DNA from 4 places in the Paenibacillus mucilaginosus 3016 genome. Region 1 is predicted to be linked to each of the others. Evidence: riboswitches for the same ligand, from Rfam matches in the RefSeq annotation. Region 1 holds a riboswitch; each other region holds the start of a gene.

Region 1 (5,067 bases):
GGCAGGCTGTGGCCTGATGGCGGGGATACGGCATTTTGCAGGAAAGAGAGGCATCAGGAAAGCATGAGCATGGGAAATACGATAAAGGCCGCCCGAACGGAAACGGGAGGGGCCGGAAGGCAGCCCCAGGCAGCTCCTCTGATCGAGCTGCGGGGCGCCTCCAAGACGTTCGGCGGCGATCCGGCGCTGCATCCGGTCGACCTGAGCCTGGCGCTGGGCGAATTCACGGCGGTGCTCGGTCCTTCCGGCTGCGGCAAAACGACGCTGCTGCGCCTGCTCGCCGGCTTCGAGGCCCCGAGCTCCGGCGAGATTCGGATGAACGGGACGCTTGTCGCCGGAGGCGGCGTGCTCGTGCCGCCGGAGCAGAGAGGCCTCGGCATGGTGTTCCAGCACTTCGCGCTCTGGCCGCACATGACGGTGGCCGAGCATATCCGGTTTCCGCTGCGGCACAACCGGCATCAGGAGCCGGCGGCCTCCCGCGAGGAGCGGGTCCGCGAAGTGATGGAGGCGCTCGGCCTCTCGGCCCTGGCGGACCGCCGGCCGCATCAGCTCTCCGGCGGCCAGAAGCAGCGGGTGGCGCTCGGACGCGCGATTGCGCCCCGCCCCCGGCTGCTGCTGATGGACGAGCCGCTGAGCGCGCTCGATGCCCTGCTCCGGGTGGAGATGCGCCGGGAGATCCAGGAGGCGCACCGGCTGAGCGGGGCCGCGGTCGTATACGTGACCCACGATCAGGGAGAGGCGCTGGCCATGGCCGACCGGGTGATCGTGATGAACCAGGGGCGGATCGAGCAGGCGGGCCCTCCCGAGGAAGTGTACATGCGCCCGGAGACTCCGTTCACCGCCCGGTTCGTCTCGAAGGCGAACCTGGTGGAGGGCAGCTGGGAAGAGGGCGGGTTCCGGCCGCGGGCGGGAGGCTCGGCGGAGCTGTGGGCCTGCGAGGAGCCGCCGCCTGCCTTCCGGCAGCACGGGGTGATGCCGGTCCGGCCGGGCGAGCTGATGCTGGGCTTCGCTGGCGGAGGCGGCATACCGGGCCGGGTGACCGCCGCCCAGTTCCAGGGCAGTGAATACCACTATTACGTCGACACGGGCACGGAAGTGTGGGAGATCCATGCCACCGACCGGTTCGCCCTTGGCTCCCACGTCACGGTGTACTGGGGCGGAGGGAATTCCTTCCCTCAGGCCTGATCGGATGGCGGGGCGGAAGAAGGGGATCGGAAGGCAGCGCCAAAAAGACCAAGGGACCGCGAGGGCCCTTGGTCTTTTGGTGGTTGTGTTCCGCCTCATCGCGCGGACAAAAGCAAAAAAGCCGGCTTCGCAGCGGGCTTCGCTTCACATACAAGAATCAAAATCTCGCCAGGGCTCGATTTGATCTTGCGGTGTACTCCGTATCATACGGAAGCACTGTTGACGGGAACCGCTCCGACACCGGTTTTGCGGAGCTTGACGGTGAAGGAGGTCTCGCCGGGACGGGAGTCGAAGGAGAGCACGCCGGCGTGCTGCTCTACGAGCTGCTTGCAGATCGCAAGGCCGAGCCCGGTGCCGGTGGTCTTGCTCGTGACGAACGGCGAGAAGAGCTTGTCCTTGACGTCCGGGGGAATGCCCGGGCCGTTGTCCGTTACCCGTATATAGGTGTGATCCCGGTCCTCGAAGCCGTGGATGGATATCATCTTGGGCTCGGAGGGCTCCATGTGCTGTACCGCATCGATGCTGTTGTTGATGAGATTGATCAGCACCTGCTGCATCCCGACCTGCTGTACGCGCAGCCGGATGTTCGGGCCTTCCACGCCGGAGAGCAGCTCGATGCCTTCGCTGCTGAGACGCGGTGCAACCAGATTCACAATGCCCAGAATGAGCTCTTCCATGCCGACCTCGCGGAAGGGCTCCTGCTCTTTGTTCTTAGAGAAGTTCAGGAAGTTGTTGATGTGCATCTGGATCGTGTTGAATTCTTCCTGAATGATCGATACGTAATGCTTCACGGCGCCTGCCGATTCGGCCGGAATCTTCGAGGTCAGCAGCTTCAGGAACCCGGAGATCGTGGTCAGCGGGTTGCGGATTTCGTGCGCCATGCTGGCCGCCAGCTTGCCGGCCATCTGCAGCCGCTCCTTGTGCATCTGGGTCATGGCCGAGTCGAGCTGCCGCTGGGAATGCTCCCAGAAGCCCGAGGATATCACATACTGGATCTCATCGATCCGCCCATGAATGCGGGGCATGTCGGAGATCAGCTCGTCTCCGGAAACCAGGCCTTCCGTATACAGCTCGGTGGAGGAGGCCAGCAGGATGGAACGCCATAGATGGGAGCTCTCCAAAAGATGGGTGGGCGGCGTGCTCATCGATACATGATAGCGGGTGAGCGCCGGAATCACCGGGAAGAGCGGGTGAAGCTCCAAAGGGATATGCCAGTCATTGACCAGGTGAAAATAGGATTCGGCCGTCCGCAGCAGCTCTGCGGAATCATACCTTCCGGGAAAGCGTTCTTCCACTCCGCTGACCCACTGAGTGATGATGGGATTCATTCGCGTTAACAGCAATCCTTGAAGGGTAGTAGACATCCTGCCTGCATATGCTCCTTTTGTGTATCAATCCATATGGAGTTGTCTGCGGTCGATTTCATCCCGCAGCAAGCGGATGAAGCTGGGCTCCAGTTTCAAATCGAGAGCCAGGAGATAGGCCTCCAGAAGATCTTCATCCGATAATTTTTCAAGGGAATGATTCAAGCTGGTAACCTCCAAAAGGACAAATTCTCACGAGATCAGAAGATTTGTGCCAAGGTAGAATGGTGCAGATTCTGATGATCGCTGATCACGCATGGACTGCCCCTGCAGACAGTACAGCCGCTTGGGTTAGACTAACGGCAGCCCGGCAGCCGTGGAACAGGATGTTCGGTAGGCCCGTGGCTTTGCGTCCTCCCCTTTAGAGGAGTTTGCCTTTGTCGGAAGTTATACTTCTATTGTATTGATTCCTGGCGTATTTGTATAGACTCCAAGACCTGCTTTCGATACATTTCACCTTACAAAACGAGTCTTTTGCCCTGAAAAACAGGTAAAAAATAGAAAAAATGCAACAAGTGAGCGGGGAGATGCGTTAAAAGTTTGTGGAAATTAAATCCATATATAGAAATAAGGAGTGTGTTTTAGGATGAATTATCGGAAGAAATCCTTTTCTCGTACCCGTTTACTAGGGACCTCCCTGCTGCTGTCCTCCCTGCTGCTGACGGCGGCAGGACCGGTTTCGGCCCAGGATGCGGCGGGTCCTGCTGCGGAAGGAGCGCATTTCTTTTTCTCCTCAGCCGCCAGGCACAATGTCGTCATGGATGATGCAGGGTCCCTGTGGTATTGGGGCAATAAGGCACAGGTCACCGGCGGGGAGACCATCGTTCACGACAACAAGCCCGAGAGGATCATGAGTCTCGCAGGCGCAAAACAAGTTGCGGCTTCCGTGAAGCGGAATCTGATCCTGAAAGAGGACGGGACGGTGTGGACCTGGTCCTGCGACTGGGTGATCGACCCGATGACGGGAGAGGGAGGGTCGAAGTTTTCCGTCCCCCAGCAGATCACGGGGTTATCCAATATCGTGAAAGTATCTGCCGGCATGTCCCTGTACGCCGCGCTGGATAAGGAAGGCCGGGTATGGATGTGGATCGATCCGCCCTATGGTACGGGAGAAGCGAGTCCCGTTTCCGATCTGTCGGATGCAGTCGATATCTCGGCAGGCATTGGCTCTCTTGTTATCGTTAAAAAGGATGGAACCGTATGGCAGTGGAAGCAGTTCGAGGGCTTTAACCTGAACACAGACAAGAAATTCACTAAGGTGGAAGGGCTGGAAGGGATCGTAAAGCTGTCTCAAGGCGAAGAGGCGGGCCACTTTATGGCCATAGACAAGCATGGCGACGTATGGGGCTGGGGGAATAATGTGGTCAATCAGATTGGACCTCAGACCGAACCTGTATCCGACCGGGATAAACCGGTGATCCGGAAGCCGGTCAAAATCCAAGGGCTTAGTCACGTAACCGAGGTGATCACAACTTCTTTTTCCACCCTCGCTTTAAGTGAGGACGGCTCGTTATATTTCTGGGGATTGAACCCGGCTTGGGCGTCGGGATCGAAGGAGACGATGAAATGGGATACTCCCCAACCATGGGCAGGCCTTCGAGACATTATCGCAGTAGAAGCGGGGGAGAGCCATTATCTCGCGCTTCGAAAGGATGGTACGCTCTGGGCCTGGGGGGAGAATGCGCTCGGCCAGCTCGGGGACGCTACGTTCCGCAAATCACTGACACCGGTGCAGGTCAAGCTGCCGTAACGGCTGTCTGAGCAGATAAGGCGCAGGTCCGCCGCGTCCTTCACTTTTCCTTCTTCCGCCCCTATCCAAAAAGCCCCTGACCTGCCGCACCGGTTCATCGTTGCGGCAGATTACGGGGCTTTTTGGAGCTGACCTTGCATAGTGGACCGAGCTTAAGCGGTCAGGCTCTCGTCCGCGAGAAGATAATAGAACTCGCCGTCCGCCCCGTGAATGACGATGCGTCCGGCCGCGTCGGTGTCCATATCGAGCACCTCGGCCGGCGTGAGGATGCGAAGTTCGCGGGTGCTGCTATGTAAAACGTGATAGATCATGAGTGCGTTCTCCCGGGTTCTGTGAAGTGATGCCGGGCCTCTTCACTTGGGGCCCGGTATGCTTCTATCATACCGGGGGAGAAGGGGGTGTGCCAGCGGCACTTCCTGGAAGCGGAGGTGCTTTGAAGTGCCTTGGGGAGCCAGGAGCTGATGCGAGTCTGTCAGGGATTCATCAGCTTCCGGCGATTGAAGGCGGCGGCGGGGATGGGAGACAATGGAAGCGGCGGGGTGAAGCCCTGCATAGATTTTTGCGGTAGAGGAGGGCTCTAATGCCGTCACGCATTATGCATTTGATTATCGCCGACGCCCTGGCGAAGGAGGTCGGCGCCCAGGCTCCGGGCGCCCTGCTGCTCGGCGCCCTGGCACCCGATGCCGCGAAGGCGGATGAAGCCGCGTCCGAGGCGCTGCATTTTGCCTCAAGGTCGTATATTGCTTACGGCGACTTCCTGCACCGCTA
Region 2 (5,067 bases), 2.7 Mb from region 1:
ACTCGATGAAGGTGGCTGGGGATGCCGACAACGCGGCGAAGACCGCAACCGAGACGGCCGGTGCGGCGCGGGAAGGCAGCCGCAGCGTGCAGGAGGCTGCGGCCCGGATGGAAGAGATCCACCGGACGGTGGATGGGCTGGCGGAGGTCATGCAGAAGCTTGACGGTCAGTCCGAGCGGATCAGCGGCATTGTCGGTCTGATGACTGACATTGCCGGGCAGACGAACCTGCTTGCGCTCAATGCATCCATAGAAGCCGCCCGTGCCGGTGAGCATGGGAAGGGCTTCGCCGTGGTGGCCAGTGAGGTGCGCAAGCTTGCCGATCAGTCGATCCGGGCCGCGCAGGAGGTGGATGTGCTGGTTACGGGGATTCAGGAACAGACCCGGGAGGCGGTACAATCCACCCGTGAGACCACCTCTCAGGTGCAGGAAGGTATCGGCAGCACAGAGGAAGCGGGGCGGTCGTTTCGGCAGATCGAGCGCTCTGTGGCCGACTTGGCCGAACGCATGGCGGGAGTCTCGGCAGGAGTACGCGGGATGGCCGCCGGCACGCAGCAGATGACGGAGACCATCCGGGAGATTCTGCGGATCGCCGAAGAGGCTTCAGCGGGGACGCAGCATGTTTCGGCGGCTACCGAGGAGCAGCTGGCGACTATGGAGGAGATGTCCGCCTCTTCACAGCACTTGGCGCATATGGCCGCGGAGCTGCAGTCGCTGGTCAGCCGTTTCAAAGTATAATGCAGCCAGGAGACAGGGAGACTGCCGGGGAGCCGGCAGCCTCTTCTCTATGGAATAACTTTTTTTCTTTTTTCTGGGCACACGCCTTGCAATCCCTTTCGCGCTGTGGTAAGATGTAAGCATATCATATATTTGTAACCTGAATTCACATATTGTAAAGGGTTATCATTTGTAAGATGGAACCTTTTGTAATGTGTGAATTTTTTATTTCAAATGAAGATAAAAGAACATGTTACAAATCAAACTTTGGAGGTTTTCTCACATGCAAACAGGTACAGTGAAATGGTTCAACGCAGAAAAAGGTTTCGGCTTCATCGAAGTTGAAGGCGGCAGCGACGTATTCGTACACTTCTCCGCAATCCAAGGCGACGGCTTCAAAACCCTCGACGAAGGTCAGCGCGTAGAGTTCAACGTAGTTCAAGGCAACCGTGGTCCACAAGCTGAGAACGTTGTAAAGCTGTAATACCCACAATGCAAAAGAAAAACTGCCCTTAACCGGTGTTAGGGGCAGTTTTTTATGGTCAAATGGAAGGGGGGCTTCCTGTTTTTCGGCTGAAGAACAGGGTGGAAGCGCCCCTTTCCTGAGGGAAAATCATAAGGAGGAGAATCATGTATTTTCGAAGAAAACCTGCTCCCGCGGCGCCGCTCGAGAACACGGCGGTATGGTCCTGCGAGCAGGAAGGCTGCCGCAGCTGGATGCGGGATCACTATGCGATGGAGCATGTGCCGGCTTGCCCGCTGTGCAATGTCCCCATGGTTCGAAGCATGAAGATGGTCCCGCAGCTTGTCGTCCCCCAGCGTGAAACGAAGAAGAAAAGCGCTACGATGTCCTGACGTTCCTGTCTGCTCCTGAAGTATGACCCTATACAGCGGTACGGCCTCTCTCCGGTTGGGAGTGGGCCGTACCGTTTTTTGCATGTCCTAAGGCTTGGGATGGGACCGACGCAGCTTGCTGCGGCATAAAGCCCACGGCTTGATCCCCGTCTTTACTGGTTCTATTCCTGCACAGCAAAGAGCGCCGAAGTATCCAGCTTCGGCGCTCTTTGCTTATCTTGTCGAAAGTGATAGTGAAAGCGAAGGCTTCCACTATAGCGGCGGCAGTGCTGTCCGTATCGCTTCGTTAGACCCTGTTGCGTCCAATGGAGCGCAGGATCAGGCTTACGATAAAGACCAGCGCGATCGATCCGATCAACGCAGGGACGATATAGAAGCCGCCGACTTCCGGACCCCAGTCACCCAGGAGAAGACCACCGAGCCATGCGCCTACAAAACCTGCGATGATGTTACCGATAATGCCGCCGGGGAGATCTTTCCCCATAATCATGCCAGCCAGCCAACCGATGATACCGCCAATAATCAAGGACCACAAGAAACCCATTTGAACTACCTCCTTTTTATTTGTGTATGAAGCGTTGGATGCTTACTATTAACCTATCAAATCGCGGTAGAATCACGCCGATAAAAGAAGCAGTCCCCGTACAAGAACAGGGGCAGCCGCAAAGACCGGCGACAAGAGAATTCGGGAAGGAGGCTTCAAACGTTACCCATCAATCGGACACTATCACGAACTGCTTGCTCAGATTGCCGGCGGAGAACAGGGCGAGGCGGCCTGCATCTTATCGAAGCCTTTAAAGCTTTCAATGAGGTGCCCGGCGTACTTCAGATCTCCTTCCCGACGGCCGGCAAGTGCTGAATCCTTCGGCGAAGCGGGGTGTCATCGCTGGTTGGAACCCCTTCTTGAGGGCGCTGTTGACCCGGGGCGCCGTTTGCATCCGTAGACCGAGGCGGGCGGCTCCGGTTTATACCGGGAGTCTGGCTGTATAGGGAATGCGGGCTCCGTGATTCAGCAGAGACAGGACGGCAGCGGACACCGTGCCGCCGACGTATTGGATGTGCACATCGACACCGTGCAGATAGGCTGCTTCCAAGAGCGGCACGCAGGCCGCCGGCTCATCGGCCGCGTGGAGCCGGGCCTTTCGGGGAGAGATCGGTTCTTCTAGCAGAGTAATAAAGGGGAATAAAGCTGTAAGTTATCAGGTACCGGCAAGTGAAGTGAACAGCCGGGGGAAAGGGTTTTCCAAGTTAAGGAGATCCTTGCGCGTAATTCGATATTTTTCGACAAAAACTTATGATTTAAGGTATTTGTACCTAGAAACCTAGTGCTTTTCTATAGACAGTTCGCCCTAAATCGAATATGATAGAGATGTACAAATCATATTCTAGTGAAAAGGGCAAAACGCAGGAAACTGCGTGACGCAAAGCCACAGGGCCTGAACCCTCAAGGGATTCTCTTGATGGAAGGCAGCCGGTTGCCACAAGGAATCATAGCTCAATGCCTATGAACCTTGTCCGGGGTTCTTTTTTTATTGGACCAATGCCCCTCACACACCAAGAAAGGTAGGACTAAATTCATGGGCAAACCGTATCGCTCGCATTTCTCTTTCTTTGTTTCCTTGATGCTGCTCCTTCAACTGATTCTTCCGGGAGTAAGCGCCTTTGCCGCAGAAACGAATTCGTCCATCCTGCCGCCAAGCAACTTGGCATCGCAGTTTGTGACCCCGGATGACGTAAAGCTTTCGTGGAGCTCCGTGTATGGAGCCACAGGCTATCAGGTTTATGAGATCGGAGAGGGTCAGTTGAAGCCCCTCGCCAAATCGACGACAACCTCTTACACGCTGAACAACCTGGCCGAAGGCAGCTACACCTACGTGGTGTCGACGCTGAGCGCCGAAGGGGAATCGGGACCGAGTGCTCCGGTTCAAGTGGATGTCGTTTATCCGGAGATGGCTGCGCCTGCAACACTGACGCACACCATCCAGAATGGTAACGATATTGTACTGAGCTGGGGTTCCTCCGCGAACGCCCAGACGTACAGCCTGTACAGCATTTCGGCCGATGGCAATGCCTCGCTGATCACGACTACGGCTGCACGGACGTTCACTATAACGAACACTCAAGCAGGAACTTATACCTATGCAGTATCCGCTGTGAACTCGCTCTATGGCGAATCCCAGCGCAGCAATCCGCTTCAGGTGACCGTGGGAACACCGGTTATGGCTGCACCGACGAATCCTGCATACACGCTGTCGAACGGCAGTGATGTAACGCTTCGCTGGAACTCCGCCGCCTATGCCAATTCGTATAAAGTATACCAGATCATCGACGGACAACCCGTACTGCAGAAGACGGTAACCACCACGAGCACGGTCTTTACGGCCCTGCCCGCAGGTGACTATACCTACGAAATCCGCTCATACAGCGACCGTTTCGGCGAGTCTGCCGAAGGCGCCAAGGTTTCTTTCACGGTAAGCAGCATTACGATGCTTGCTCCAACTAACTTCGCAGCCAAGATTCAGAACGTGAATGACATCGTCCTGACCTGGACGGGCGCCGCCAATGCAACAGGCTACAAGGTGTACCAGATCGTAGACGGTCAGCCGGTACTGAAGGGTACGGTGACCGGCACGTCGGTAACCTACACGAACCAGCCGGCAGGCGATTACACGTTCGAGATCCGTTCGACGAGCACGCGTTACGGGGATTCCGCCGAGGCGGCCTCCGTATCGATCACCGTTGGCTCCGTCACCATGGGTGCGCCAGGGGCACTGGCCGCCAAGCTTCAGAATGTGAATGACATCGTCCTGACCTGGACTGCCGCTGCGAACGCAACCGGCTACAAGGTATACCAGATCGTGGACGGACAGCCTGTGCTGAAGAGCACGGTAAGCACGCTGACGGTCACGTTCTCCAATCAGCCAAGCGGCACGTATACGTACAAAGTGCACTCATATTCTTCCAAGTTTGGCGAATCCGCTGAAGGCAGCGAAGTTTCCATTTCCGTCGAGGTTCCGGTGATGCAGCCTCCTGCCAACCTGATCCAGACGGCCAAGAACGCGACGGACTTCGTCCTGTCCTGGGATGCGGCCGCCAACGCGAACTCTTACAAGGTGTATCAAATCGTCAATGGACAGCGCACGCTCAAGAGTACGGTGTCCACCACCAACATCACGTTCTATAATCAGCAGCCGGGCAGCTATACCTACGAGGTTCGCAGCTATTCGAACCGCTTCGGTGAATCGGCAGAGGGCACACAGCTTACGTTCACGTTGAATGGTGAGACGATGGCCGCCCCAACCGGGCTGACGCATACCATTGCCAACGGCAATGATCTGACGCTGAAATGGACCGCGGTTCCTTACGCCAACAGCTATAAGGTATACCTGGTTTCCGGCGATCAGAAAGTGCTGAAGAACACGGTTACTGCAACATCGGTTGGGTTCTCGAACCTTCCGGCTGGGGAATACACTTATGTCGTTCACTCGGTGTCCAA
Region 3 (5,067 bases), 2.4 Mb from region 1:
CCCGCAGCACGAACCGCACCGGCTGCTTGCGGCTCCCCTCTTTCTTCCATTCATAGAAGCCGTCCGAGGGAATGAGGCACCGCTTGCGCCTCAGCAGCGTCCGGAAGGCCGGTTTCTCCGCCGCGGTCTCCGACCGGGCATTGATCATGCGCGCCCCCGACTTGTCATCCTGCGCCCAGGAGGGCACCAGGCCCCAGCGCAGAGCGCCGAACCGGTTCGGCGCAGCACCCGTGAAGGAGGGGTCTCCGCCGATGATTGCCGGGATATACTGCCCCGGCGCCACATTATACCGGGGCTGGTACGCCCCGGGACGGGGATCGAGCATGAACCGGAGAAGCAGCTCCTCCCATGTGACGGTGATCGTAAACCTGCCGCACATCCGTGGCACCTCCCTTTTCTCTGCCGTTGTTTATGACCTTTCTGTTTACTATAAAACGGAGGAGGAGGCAAGTAAAGCCCGCCTCCCCCTTGCCCGCTGTAAGATTAAACATACACGAAAAATCGCCTCTATGCCCTGATCCCGCTGTTTCCGGCACGCCTGCCGCTCAGGAGATTTGGCTCGAATCTTTGCGGTGAAACCGCTCGTAGCTCAGCAGCCGCTCAAATTCTCCCGCCGCCATCGGCTGACCGAACCAGTACCCCTGTGCCCCGTCACAGGCAAGCTCCCGCAGCTTCTCGAGCTGCCCGGAACGCTCCACCCCTTCGGCGATCACCTGCATGCCGCGGCCGTGAGCCAAAGAGATCAACGCTTCCAGCATGGCCTGACGGGCGGGGCATTCCCCCAGCGCGGCGATCAGCCTGCCGTCCAGCTTCAGTTCGTCCACCGGAGCCAGCTGCAGGAACCTCAGCGAAGCGGCGCCCGCGCCGAAGTCATCCAGCGACAGCCGGACGCCGAGGGCTTTGAGCTCCTTCAGTCTATCGCACAGCCGCGTGGCCCTCCCCCGGCCGATCTCTTCCGTAATCTCAAGCTGCAGCCACTCCGCCTGCATCTCCGTCTCCTTCAGCGCATGGCCTACGCCTTCAACGAAGTCTTCCTCAGCCAGCTCGCGGGCCGAGATATTCACGGACATCGTCACGGCCGGATGACCGGCATTCCTCCAGCTCCGGTGCTGACGGCAGGCCTCACGCAGCACCCAGCGTCCGATACCGGGAAGCAGCCCCGTCGCCTCCGCCCCCGCTATGAACTGTCCGGCGGGAATCAAGACGCCGTCCCGCTCCCAGCGAAGCAGCGCCTCCACTCCGAGAAGCCGGCCCGTTTGCACCGACATGACCGGCGCGTAGTGCAGCCGGAATTCGTCCTGCTGCAGGGCAAGCTTGAGCCGGGCCTCCAGCTTCGTCTGCTGCGAGAGGGACGCCTCCATCTCGGCCGTATAGAATTGAAAATGGTTCTTCCCGTTCAGCTTGGCCTGGTACATCGCCGCATCCGCATGCTTCACCAGCACATGGGCACTCGTACCGGCGGAGGGATAAAGCGCAATACCGATGCTCGGCGTCACCGTCATCTCCCTGCCGGCGTAATAAAAAGGCCGGGCCAGCGCCTCAATCATCCGCACGGCAATGCTCGAAGCTGTTCCCGGGGTCACTCCGCTGAGCATGACGATAAACTCATCGCCGCCCTGCCGGGACACCAAATCCTCTTCACGGACGCAGTGCAGCAGCCGCTCGCCCACTTCCTGAAGCAGCATATCCCCCGAGTCATGGCCGAAGGTATCGTTGATCGACTTGAAGCCATCCAGATCGAGGAACATCACCCCAATCGTCCCCCGGCTTCCTTCCGCGCGGCTCAGCGCGGAGGAGAGCTTTTCCTGAAGGTAGGAGCGGTTGTAGAGCCCCGTCAGCGGGTCGCGCAGCGCCATCTGCCGGATGTGCTCCTCCGCCTTTCTGCGGTCGGTAATATCCCGGACGAAGACGGTGAAGACCGGACGGCCGAAGCCCTCAGTCCGGGTCAGGCTGATCTCCACCGGGAAGGCCGTGCCGTCGGCACGCCATCCCGTCGTCTCGACGCGGCTGTCCAGCAGCCCGCGGATCGCTTCCACGGGCAGTGCGAAGCCGGACGGCCCCTCCCGCCCTTCCGCTTCCGTGCTCAGCCCACCGTCCCCGCTGCCTCCTGCCGGAACTTCAAGAAGATCGGTCAGGTGCAGGGTAGCAAGCTCTTCGCGGGGGTACCCGAACATTCCGCCCATCACCGGATTGCACTCCATAATGCCGCCCTGGTGATCCACCAGGAGGATGCCGTCCAGCGCCGACTCCAGCACCGCCAGTCGGAAGGCCTCGCCTTCCCGGTACCTCCGGTCCAGGAAATAGCCCCGAATCACGATGATACTTAGCAGAAAAATGATGCAGTTCGCCAGGATAATACCAAGCATTTCATCCTGATGGCCGGCGTGGCGGAACCTCTGATGGAGGTGTCCGACGGACCCGAACGTCATGGCCTCCATACTCAGGTAATGCAGGCCGGCAATCGCCCCGCCCATCATGGCGGCACCGAGCAGCCGGCGCAGATAGGAGTTCCTGCCTCCCGCAGGCTGCGAACGGAAGGACACGAACAACGCACCGAACGATCCGGCAAGTCCGATTGCCGCCCCCAGCATAAGCAGAAGCCAGTGGTAACGATCACCGCCCATCCCCATGGCCGCCATGCCGATGAAGTGCATCCCCACTACGCCGGCGAATACGATACATCCGCTGGCGAGCAGACGCCGGAGGCCGGGAGCGGGACGGCTGGCGCCAGCCAGTCCGGCCCAGGAGGCCGTAACGGCAAAACCGACGGAAAGAAGCATCAGCAAGCTGTCATAATGAATAGACAGAGAAGTTTCATAAGCCAGGATGGCTACGAAGTGCATGGCCCAGATGCCGATGCCGAGAATCACGCCCGCCAGGCCGAGGCAGAGCCTGCGAACGCGGGCCGCGGCGGCGGAGAGCCGGCGCGCCAGATCAAAGGCCGAATAGGCCGACATAAAAGCGATGAGATACGAGAGGAGAACGAGATAGACATTATAAGTTCCAGACATGATGAGCCCTCCATAACGGGTAGGATGAGGCGGCCTGAATTGTCGGAAGAGGGTCCTTGCGGGGATCCGAACCAAAATCAAAAAAGCCACCCTTCAGCAAGAGCAGCCGTCGATCTGAGCCTATCACCGGAAAGTACGGTATCTTTTCGGTAACCCAGCGGTCATTGCCTGTCAGCGGGACTGAAGGCTTTAGATCTGTGGCTTTGCGTCCCCACCTTTCGATGAGTTTGCCTTTATCGTAATCAGGTATGTATAGTTCTTTGTTACCTATAGTAGCATGAAGGCCGGGGTTAGTCTATCTCTTTTATCCTATAATTTCAATATTTTTATAGATCTTTGGAACCAGATGGAAAGTTTTATGACATCCTAAATGCATAAAGCCGCTCCCGCAAGGAGAGCAGCTTGGCCGTCTGCTTAAATGAAAAGAAATGGAGCTACACGATAAAGTTCTGATTCTCGATGTTATTCGTCACCGTCGTCGCACCGGCATTTGCGGAAGAGCTCTGCTCGGAGCCCTGCGACTTGCCGCCGCCGCCGCTCTTCATCATGGATTGAATGCGGTCCACCACCTGAGGGGCGGAATCGATCAGGCGCTCCAGCAGATGCGTCTGGTTATCGAGCGGTACGATCTTTACGCCCTGCTTGCCTACAACGAGAAAAGCGATCGGCGTAATGGACACGCCGCCGCCGCTGCCGCCGCCAAACGGAAGAGCGACCTGGGCATTGTGGGATTCGTGGCGGGTAAGCCCCGGAGGGTTAGCCTCTTCCGTGGTTACGAACTCGCTGCCCCCTGCCGCAAAACCGAAGCCTACCTTACTGATCGGCATAATTACGCTGCCGTCCGGTGTCTCTACGGGATCACCGACAATCGTATTCACGTCGACCATTTCCTTGATATTCTCCATGGCCGTTTTCATAAGACCTTGAATCGGATGTTCTGTCATCGCTGTTCCCTCCTGATCAGAAGTTGTGTAGACTGACTAGCCATTCGTTAGGCTTCCCTTGATGCTTCGGCCGTATTCCATTGCGAAGGGCCTCAAGGCCGTAAGCCGCCTCGGGCGCAGACAGCCGGGGCGGGACCGATCCATCGACTTACGATGGCAGCAGCACGTTCCGCCAAGCCTTGAGGCCTCCCTTGACCTTCAACACTCTCCAAAGCAGCTGCACGCCGGACAGAAGGATATAAGCCATCCGGATCCGGAACGTGCACATCACTTCCACCGCTATCAGAGTCTGGTTAAATGCCGGCACCACCGCGAGCCGCGGCTGTCCTTCCAGCGGAATGTAGCGGAACAAGAGCCCGAGAATCGAGGTTTTGATCCCCCAAAACGCTCCTGCGAGAAAAGCGGTCTCCGCCGCATCCCCGATGCCGACCGTCGTCTTCCAATCCATCTGCGTGCATCGGACACGGCCGAGCATATGACGCAGCCACTCGTTGAAATTCAAGGTGTTCTCGAGGAGCTTCCGGATGTTCTCGTAAGCCTTCCTCAGCATCTCCGGTCCGATATTCTCCATCGCCTGGCCAAGGAGCTGCCCGGCGGTTGAATTCACCTGCTTGGCCTTTGCCTTCACTTCAAACCCTTCCTGCAGGTTCTTAAACCGGATGAAGGGAATCTCGAATTTCAGCTTCACCAAGCCGAACAGCGCCTTCGCATTGACGGTGATGTCTTCATCCTTGCCTTTTTGGCTGAAACCAATCTGTATCGTCACCTGACTCAGCACCAAAGCCGCGATCGCGATGGCCGCCAGGCCTGCGGCTGCCCAAGCCCATATCATCGGTATTCGTTCCTCCCCTGCCGCAAACAGTACGCATACGACAAAAAAACTCCCGGTACCAAGAAGCGTCCGCTTCTTTTCCACAGGAGTTATTGTGACCCTAATCTGCCAAACGCATGCGCCTAGCGCGATTCCTGGCCCAATGCCAGCTCGTCGAACGTAATCTGCTGGCCTTCAAGCTTCTCGAACAGGAGGCGTGTTTCTTCCTCCAGATTCTCATCGTCTTCGAAGAGCGTGGTCTCGGGCAGATCGTCGATCGATCCGAGGGCAAAGTAATCGA
Region 4 (5,067 bases), 3.9 Mb from region 1:
CAGGGGGAGAGGTCATGACCATTCTCGAGTTCACGGCACCGCCGCTGCCGTATTACATTGCGAGCGGCTTCGAGCCGATGAGGCCCGGCCGCAAGCATCCGAACCGCCGGAGCATCGGTGTCTTCGATCTGCTTGTCGTCACCTCAGGCTGTCTCTACATGGGGGAAGAAGACCGCCATTATGACGTGACGGCAGGACACGCGCTGATCCTGAGGCCTGACTGCCACCACTATCCGGTTCAGCCCTGTCTCGAGCCGACGGAGCACTACTGGCTGCACTTTGGCACCACGGGGGCCTGGAGCGCGGCAGAGACGCTCCCAAGCCAGCCGGCAGGGGAGCGGGAGGAGAAAAAATATTTCACGATGGAAACCTTTCCCATGCGGCTTCCGCAGTTTATTCGTCTGCCGCGCCCGGCGGCGGTCTACGAGCCGCTCCGGCAGCTGACCGAGCTGGAGCCCGAATCCCACCGCAGCTGGGCGCGCTGGAAGCTGCAGCTCACGTTCCAATCGGTGCTGGAGCAGCTCAGCGGAGCATTGGAGGCCCAGGCCGCGGTGCCGGGCGCCAAGGTGGCCGAACGGGCGGCCTCTTACCTGCGCGCCCATTACCGGGAGGCGGTGACGGCCCCGATGCTCGGGGAGGCGCTTAACTTTCACCCCGTCTATATCGCCCGCTGCATGCAGCAGGAATTCGGGTGCTCCCCCTTTGAGTACCTGATGCATTACCGGCTCGAACAGGCGAAGCTGAAGCTGCTGCAGACGGACCTGTCGATCGCCCGAATCGCCGAGGAAGTGGGCTTTAACCAGCCGGCCTATTTCACCTCCTGCTTTACGAAGCAGGAAGGGGTCACCCCCCGGATGTACCGCAAGCGGTTCTCCCACGAATAAGTGGAAGGGGAGGGAGGGGATAGTAACTGCGGACTGGCCGCCGGACAGACACTCGAATATTGTTGACAGCAATATAATATCGTTATATACTAACTTACATAAAGTAACTATATGAAAATAGTAAAGGAGATGCTGTCATGATTCCGTCCTCGATGTTCCTTGCCCACGGTTCTCCCATGCTTGCGATCGAAGATACGGAGTATGCGCGTTTTTTGGGAAGGCTTGCCAAAGGCATCCGGCCCAAAGCGATTGTTATTTTTACAGCCCACTGGGAGAGCGAGATAACAACGGTATCCTCTTCCGATGAAGTGTACGAGACGATCTATGATTTCGGCGGGTTCCCGGACGAGCTCTATGAGGTTCGCTACAACGCCAGGGGATCCTCGATTGTGGCCGGCTTGGTAACGGATCGCCTGAAGGCGGCCGGCATTCCGGTCCGTCAGGATACGCAGCGGGGGCTCGACCACGGGTCCTGGACGCTGCTCCACCGGATGTATCCGGAGGCGGACATCCCGGTCGTACAGGTGTCGGTGAACCCTTACCTCGCGCCGAAGGACCAATTCCGCATCGGCGAAGCCCTTCGCGGCCTGAACCGCGAGGAGATCCTTGTGATCGGCAGCGGAGTAACGGTCCACAACCTGCGGATGCTCCGCTGGGGCCAGAGCACGCCCGAAGCATGGGCGGTCGAGTTCGATGACTGGCTGCTCGCCCGGCTGGAAGAGCAGGATTACGAGAGCCTCTTCCGCTACGCCGAGCTTGCGCCGCATGCCCGCCAGGCCGTCCCCCGGGCGGAGCACTTCGTGCCTTTCTTCATCGCACTGGGCGCAGGGGCGGAGGGCAGCGAGCCGGAAGTCATTCACCGCAGCTATGATCTGGGCACGCTGAGCTATCTCAGCTTGCAGCAGGCGTAAGGCACACCACCGCGCATACCAAAGAAGGAGCGTTTTCCCGGGGGGAGGACGCTCCTTCTTTTTTTGAAAAATAATAAACACGCATCGTCCTTAAAGGACGGTGAAGCCGTTTATCTCACCCTCCGCTCGTCTCCGAATCGGAATCGGCTGCGATCGCCGTCAGCTCGGCCACCAGGTCATCGAGCTTGTGACGCTGTTTTGCCGTTCGGTCCGATAGGTCAGGAACGCACATCCCCGTGCAAACACGGCACCGGTAACGAGTACACTGAGAGCCATGAGGGTATTCCTTATGGCGAACTGAGGCAGGATCCCGATCATCAGGAGAAAGGAATACATTTTGAGCATAAGTTTGTTGCGCGCTTGCAGGGGGGGGTTCCCGCCTTTCGATAGCTGGAATGGATAACGATCCATGCTCTTTTTGTCTGTATTGGAGGGTGGTGATGTTAGAGATAATTTCGGGTGCGGCGGTACAAGATCATGCAAGGGGTGCAGGATTGTCTTATTGCTGAATGCCGCTGCTTATAGTATGAATGAATCATTCGGGGAAAAAGGGAGCGGATGTTCATGAAACGAATGATCTATAGAGGACAGTTGGCCAAAGGCAGGGAAAGCGAGGGGCTCGCCTTCCTGCGGGACAACGAGGGAGCACGCCGGCTGGTTTCCGGCGGCAGGCTGATGACGGCGGCAGCGTTTCATTGGGAGGGCCGGCTGTTCCTGTATTATGAATGTACCGGAGCGGATGTGGCGCCGGAGGAGCTGGCGGGGGAAGCCGGCCCCTTTCTCATGGACTGGCCCGGGGGCGAAGAGCTTCGGAAATGGGTGCCGATGATTGACGTCTTTCACTTCAACGAGCCCGTCTCCCGGGAGCATTGGCTGCGCAAGGCGCCGGTGGAGCAGAGAGTGGGGCGTGTCGCCCATCTGCGGCCGGAGATGATGAGCAGCTATATCTACTATCACTACCAGCTGCAGGAGGAGCGGGCTTTCCTCGGGAACAAGTACGAGATGATCGCCATGCATGAGAACCTGCTCTTCGGGTATCAGGAATTCCCCAAGGTGGTGGAGGAACCGCTGAGCCCGCGCAAGCTCCATACCTCGGGCACCCCCGAGAACTGGGAGGATTCGCGGATGGATCTGCACTTCCAAGCCTGGCCGGACGGACACCTGTATTTTAAGCCGATCGAGACGGTGTTCGCTTATTATGCGGGGGATGAAGGAGAAGCATAGGGACAGATAGTTCATGGTACTTTTGGCATCTGTGTGCAGAGAGCTGTTCACTGCATCCGTGGAATGCAGGACTGACAAGCAAAATCAAGGTCGATATTTGTGGAAAAATGCGTATAAAGTACTATACATTTCGGGGTTCGGATGTTATAATCCTACTCAGATAGTACCTTAACGAACAAAAATAAATATCCGACAAAGGCAAAACTGGTGAAAGCCAGTGACGCAAAGCTACAGGGGCTACAGTCTTTAGGACCATGCCAGCCAGTTGCCGGTTGAAAGTAAGTTATTTGTGAAACTGCAAATAGGCTTATCCGGCTCAATGGATAAGTCTATTTTTCGTTCCGCTAAGGATATCCTTTAAACCATTTAGAGGTGATCCCGATGAAGAGAACATGGAACATTGCAGTTACTTCCCTGCTTACGATAAATCTGCTTGCCGCGGCTTCCTTTGCTGACTTTACCGCTTCGACAGCCATGGCTGCCACCGCAGTCAAATCTTCCGCCGCCACATCTTCCGTTGCCAAGACTTCGAACAAGAAGGAACAGAAGGCGGTTACGCTCAAGGAAGCGGCTCAAGCGAAAGGAAAGCATATCGGTGTAGCGACGCAGAGCTGGCTCGTTAACAAAAGCGAATATGCGGCCGTGCTCAATCAAGAGTTCGATACGATCACACCGGAGTACCAGATGAAGATGGGTGTGATTCAGAAGCAAAAAGGAATCTATAACTTCAGCGAAGCCGATGCGCTGGTGGACTTCGCGCTGAAGAACAATAAAATTGTAAGAGGCCATACGCTGGTATGGCATAGTTCCCTCCCATCCTGGGTGGAAAACGGCAAGTTTACAAGGGAAGAATGGATCGCCATTCTCAAGGACCACATCACAAAGACCGTTCAGCACTTCAAAGGCAAGGTTTACGGATGGGACGTAGTGAACGAAGCCTTCTGGCAGAACGGCCAGTACCGTCCGACCGTGTGGTACAACAATATCGGACCGGAGTACATCGAGATGGCATTCCGCTTTGCCCATGAAGTAGACCCGCAGGCGAAGCTGTACTACAACGACTTCAGCTCGGAAGTGAAGAATGAAAAGTCCGACGCGATCTACAAGATGCTGAAGGATCTGAAGAGCAAAGGGGTACCGATCGACGGAATCGGATTCCAGACGCACCTGACAATTGACGGCCTGAACTACAATGACATGAAAACCAACTTCCAGCGCTTCGCGGCACTCGGGCTCGACACCGATATTACGGAGATGGATCTCGTGACTCATACGTTCCAGGGGACGATGGAACAGAAGATGAATGCGGCCGCAGCGGTATATGGTAACGTCATGAAAGTGGCACTCAGCCTGCCGAGCTGCAAATTCTTTATCGCGTGGGGCCTGAACGACAGCCAAAGCTGGCTGAATGAGGATACCGGCTTCAGTGAGTACCCTCTGCTCTTCGACGATTCCTTCGGGAAGAAGCCGGCTTACAATGCGGTTATGGAGCAGCTCAGAAAATAATAGAACACAAGATGGGGACCGGCAAATTTTGCCGGTTTCTTTTATTATATCATCACTAAAAAGCTCCCTTGCTTATTAGGGCAGAGGGAGCTTGGCTATTCTTTCTATTCGATGAATCCAATTTTGTTTCTAAGATCTTCTTTCATTTTTCTCTTTTGCTCTGGAGTTATTCCGTGTGACAGCGTCCACGTATGGTCGTATACGGGGCTTAGTGTCATAAGCTCTTTATTCTTTTCGATATACTCCGCTGTGTTTCCAACAACACGCGCCGGGCTTCCGGCCACGATCGATCCTGCAGGCACATCTTTGGTGACGACAGCACCCGCTCCGATGATCGCGTCATTTCCGATCTTTACGTTAGGCAGGACAATCGCCCCGGCGCCAATGAATACGCGGTCGCCAATCTCGACGAGACCTATTTTGGTGTAATTGAGATGCACCTTTGTTGAAGCGTCATGGGCCAAGATATGCACACGTGGTGCAAAAGTAACGTCATCCCCAATGGTGATGAGAAAGCAATGGGAATAATCAATAATACATCC

What was found. A riboswitch is a leader RNA that binds a small molecule or an ion and turns the genes downstream of it on or off. The one in region 1 is predicted to bind cyclic di-GMP.
Region 2: it holds a riboswitch for cyclic di-GMP, as region 1 does, so the genes downstream of both, PM3016_RS36020 (OmpL47-type beta-barrel domain-containing protein) here and sda (sporulation histidine kinase inhibitor Sda) in region 1, are expected to answer to the same signal.
Region 3: it holds a riboswitch for cyclic di-GMP, as region 1 does, so the genes downstream of both, PM3016_RS14785 (EAL domain-containing protein) here and sda (sporulation histidine kinase inhibitor Sda) in region 1, are expected to answer to the same signal.
Region 4: it holds a riboswitch for cyclic di-GMP, as region 1 does, so the genes downstream of both, PM3016_RS04325 (endo-1,4-beta-xylanase) here and sda (sporulation histidine kinase inhibitor Sda) in region 1, are expected to answer to the same signal.

What each region holds. Positions count from the first base shown of each region.
Region 1 covers NC_016935.1:5,862,423-5,867,489, reverse strand. Annotated here, with positions in the region: gene PM3016_RS40165 (ABC transporter permease) at 1-67, shown strand, start outside; gene PM3016_RS23955 (ABC transporter ATP-binding protein) at 70-1,185, shown strand; gene PM3016_RS23945 (sensor histidine kinase) at 1,389-2,513, opposite strand; gene sda (sporulation histidine kinase inhibitor Sda) at 2,577-2,714, opposite strand; cyclic di-GMP riboswitch class I at 2,848-2,935, opposite strand; gene PM3016_RS23940 (RCC1 domain-containing protein) at 3,136-4,299, shown strand; gene PM3016_RS38815 (hypothetical protein) at 4,452-4,610, opposite strand; gene PM3016_RS23935 (zinc dependent phospholipase C family protein) at 4,880-5,067, shown strand, end outside.
Region 2 covers NC_016935.1:8,599,867-8,604,933, reverse strand. Annotated here, with positions in the region: gene PM3016_RS36040 (methyl-accepting chemotaxis protein) at 1-737, shown strand, start outside; gene PM3016_RS36035 (cold-shock protein) at 1,000-1,200, shown strand; gene PM3016_RS36030 (cold-shock protein) at 1,347-1,571, shown strand; gene PM3016_RS36025 (GlsB/YeaQ/YmgE family stress response membrane protein) at 1,858-2,115, opposite strand; gene PM3016_RS39055 (hypothetical protein) at 2,576-2,737, shown strand; cyclic di-GMP riboswitch class I at 2,958-3,054, shown strand; gene PM3016_RS36020 (OmpL47-type beta-barrel domain-containing protein) at 3,149-5,067, shown strand, end outside.
Region 3 covers NC_016935.1:3,413,205-3,418,271, reverse strand. Annotated here, with positions in the region: gene PM3016_RS14790 (SOS response-associated peptidase) at 1-379, opposite strand, end outside; gene PM3016_RS14785 (EAL domain-containing protein) at 546-3,011, opposite strand; cyclic di-GMP riboswitch class I at 3,157-3,253, opposite strand; gene ytfJ (GerW family sporulation protein) at 3,446-3,955, opposite strand; gene PM3016_RS14775 (DUF2953 domain-containing protein) at 4,104-4,787, opposite strand; gene scpB (SMC-Scp complex subunit ScpB) at 4,910-5,067, opposite strand, start outside.
Region 4 covers NC_016935.1:979,988-985,054, forward strand. Annotated here, with positions in the region: gene PM3016_RS04305 (helix-turn-helix transcriptional regulator) at 15-884, shown strand; gene PM3016_RS04310 (DODA-type extradiol aromatic ring-opening family dioxygenase) at 1,022-1,795, shown strand; gene PM3016_RS04320 (hypothetical protein) at 2,360-3,019, shown strand; cyclic di-GMP riboswitch class I at 3,207-3,292, shown strand; gene PM3016_RS04325 (endo-1,4-beta-xylanase) at 3,401-4,525, shown strand; gene PM3016_RS40660 (acyltransferase) at 4,630-5,067, opposite strand, start outside.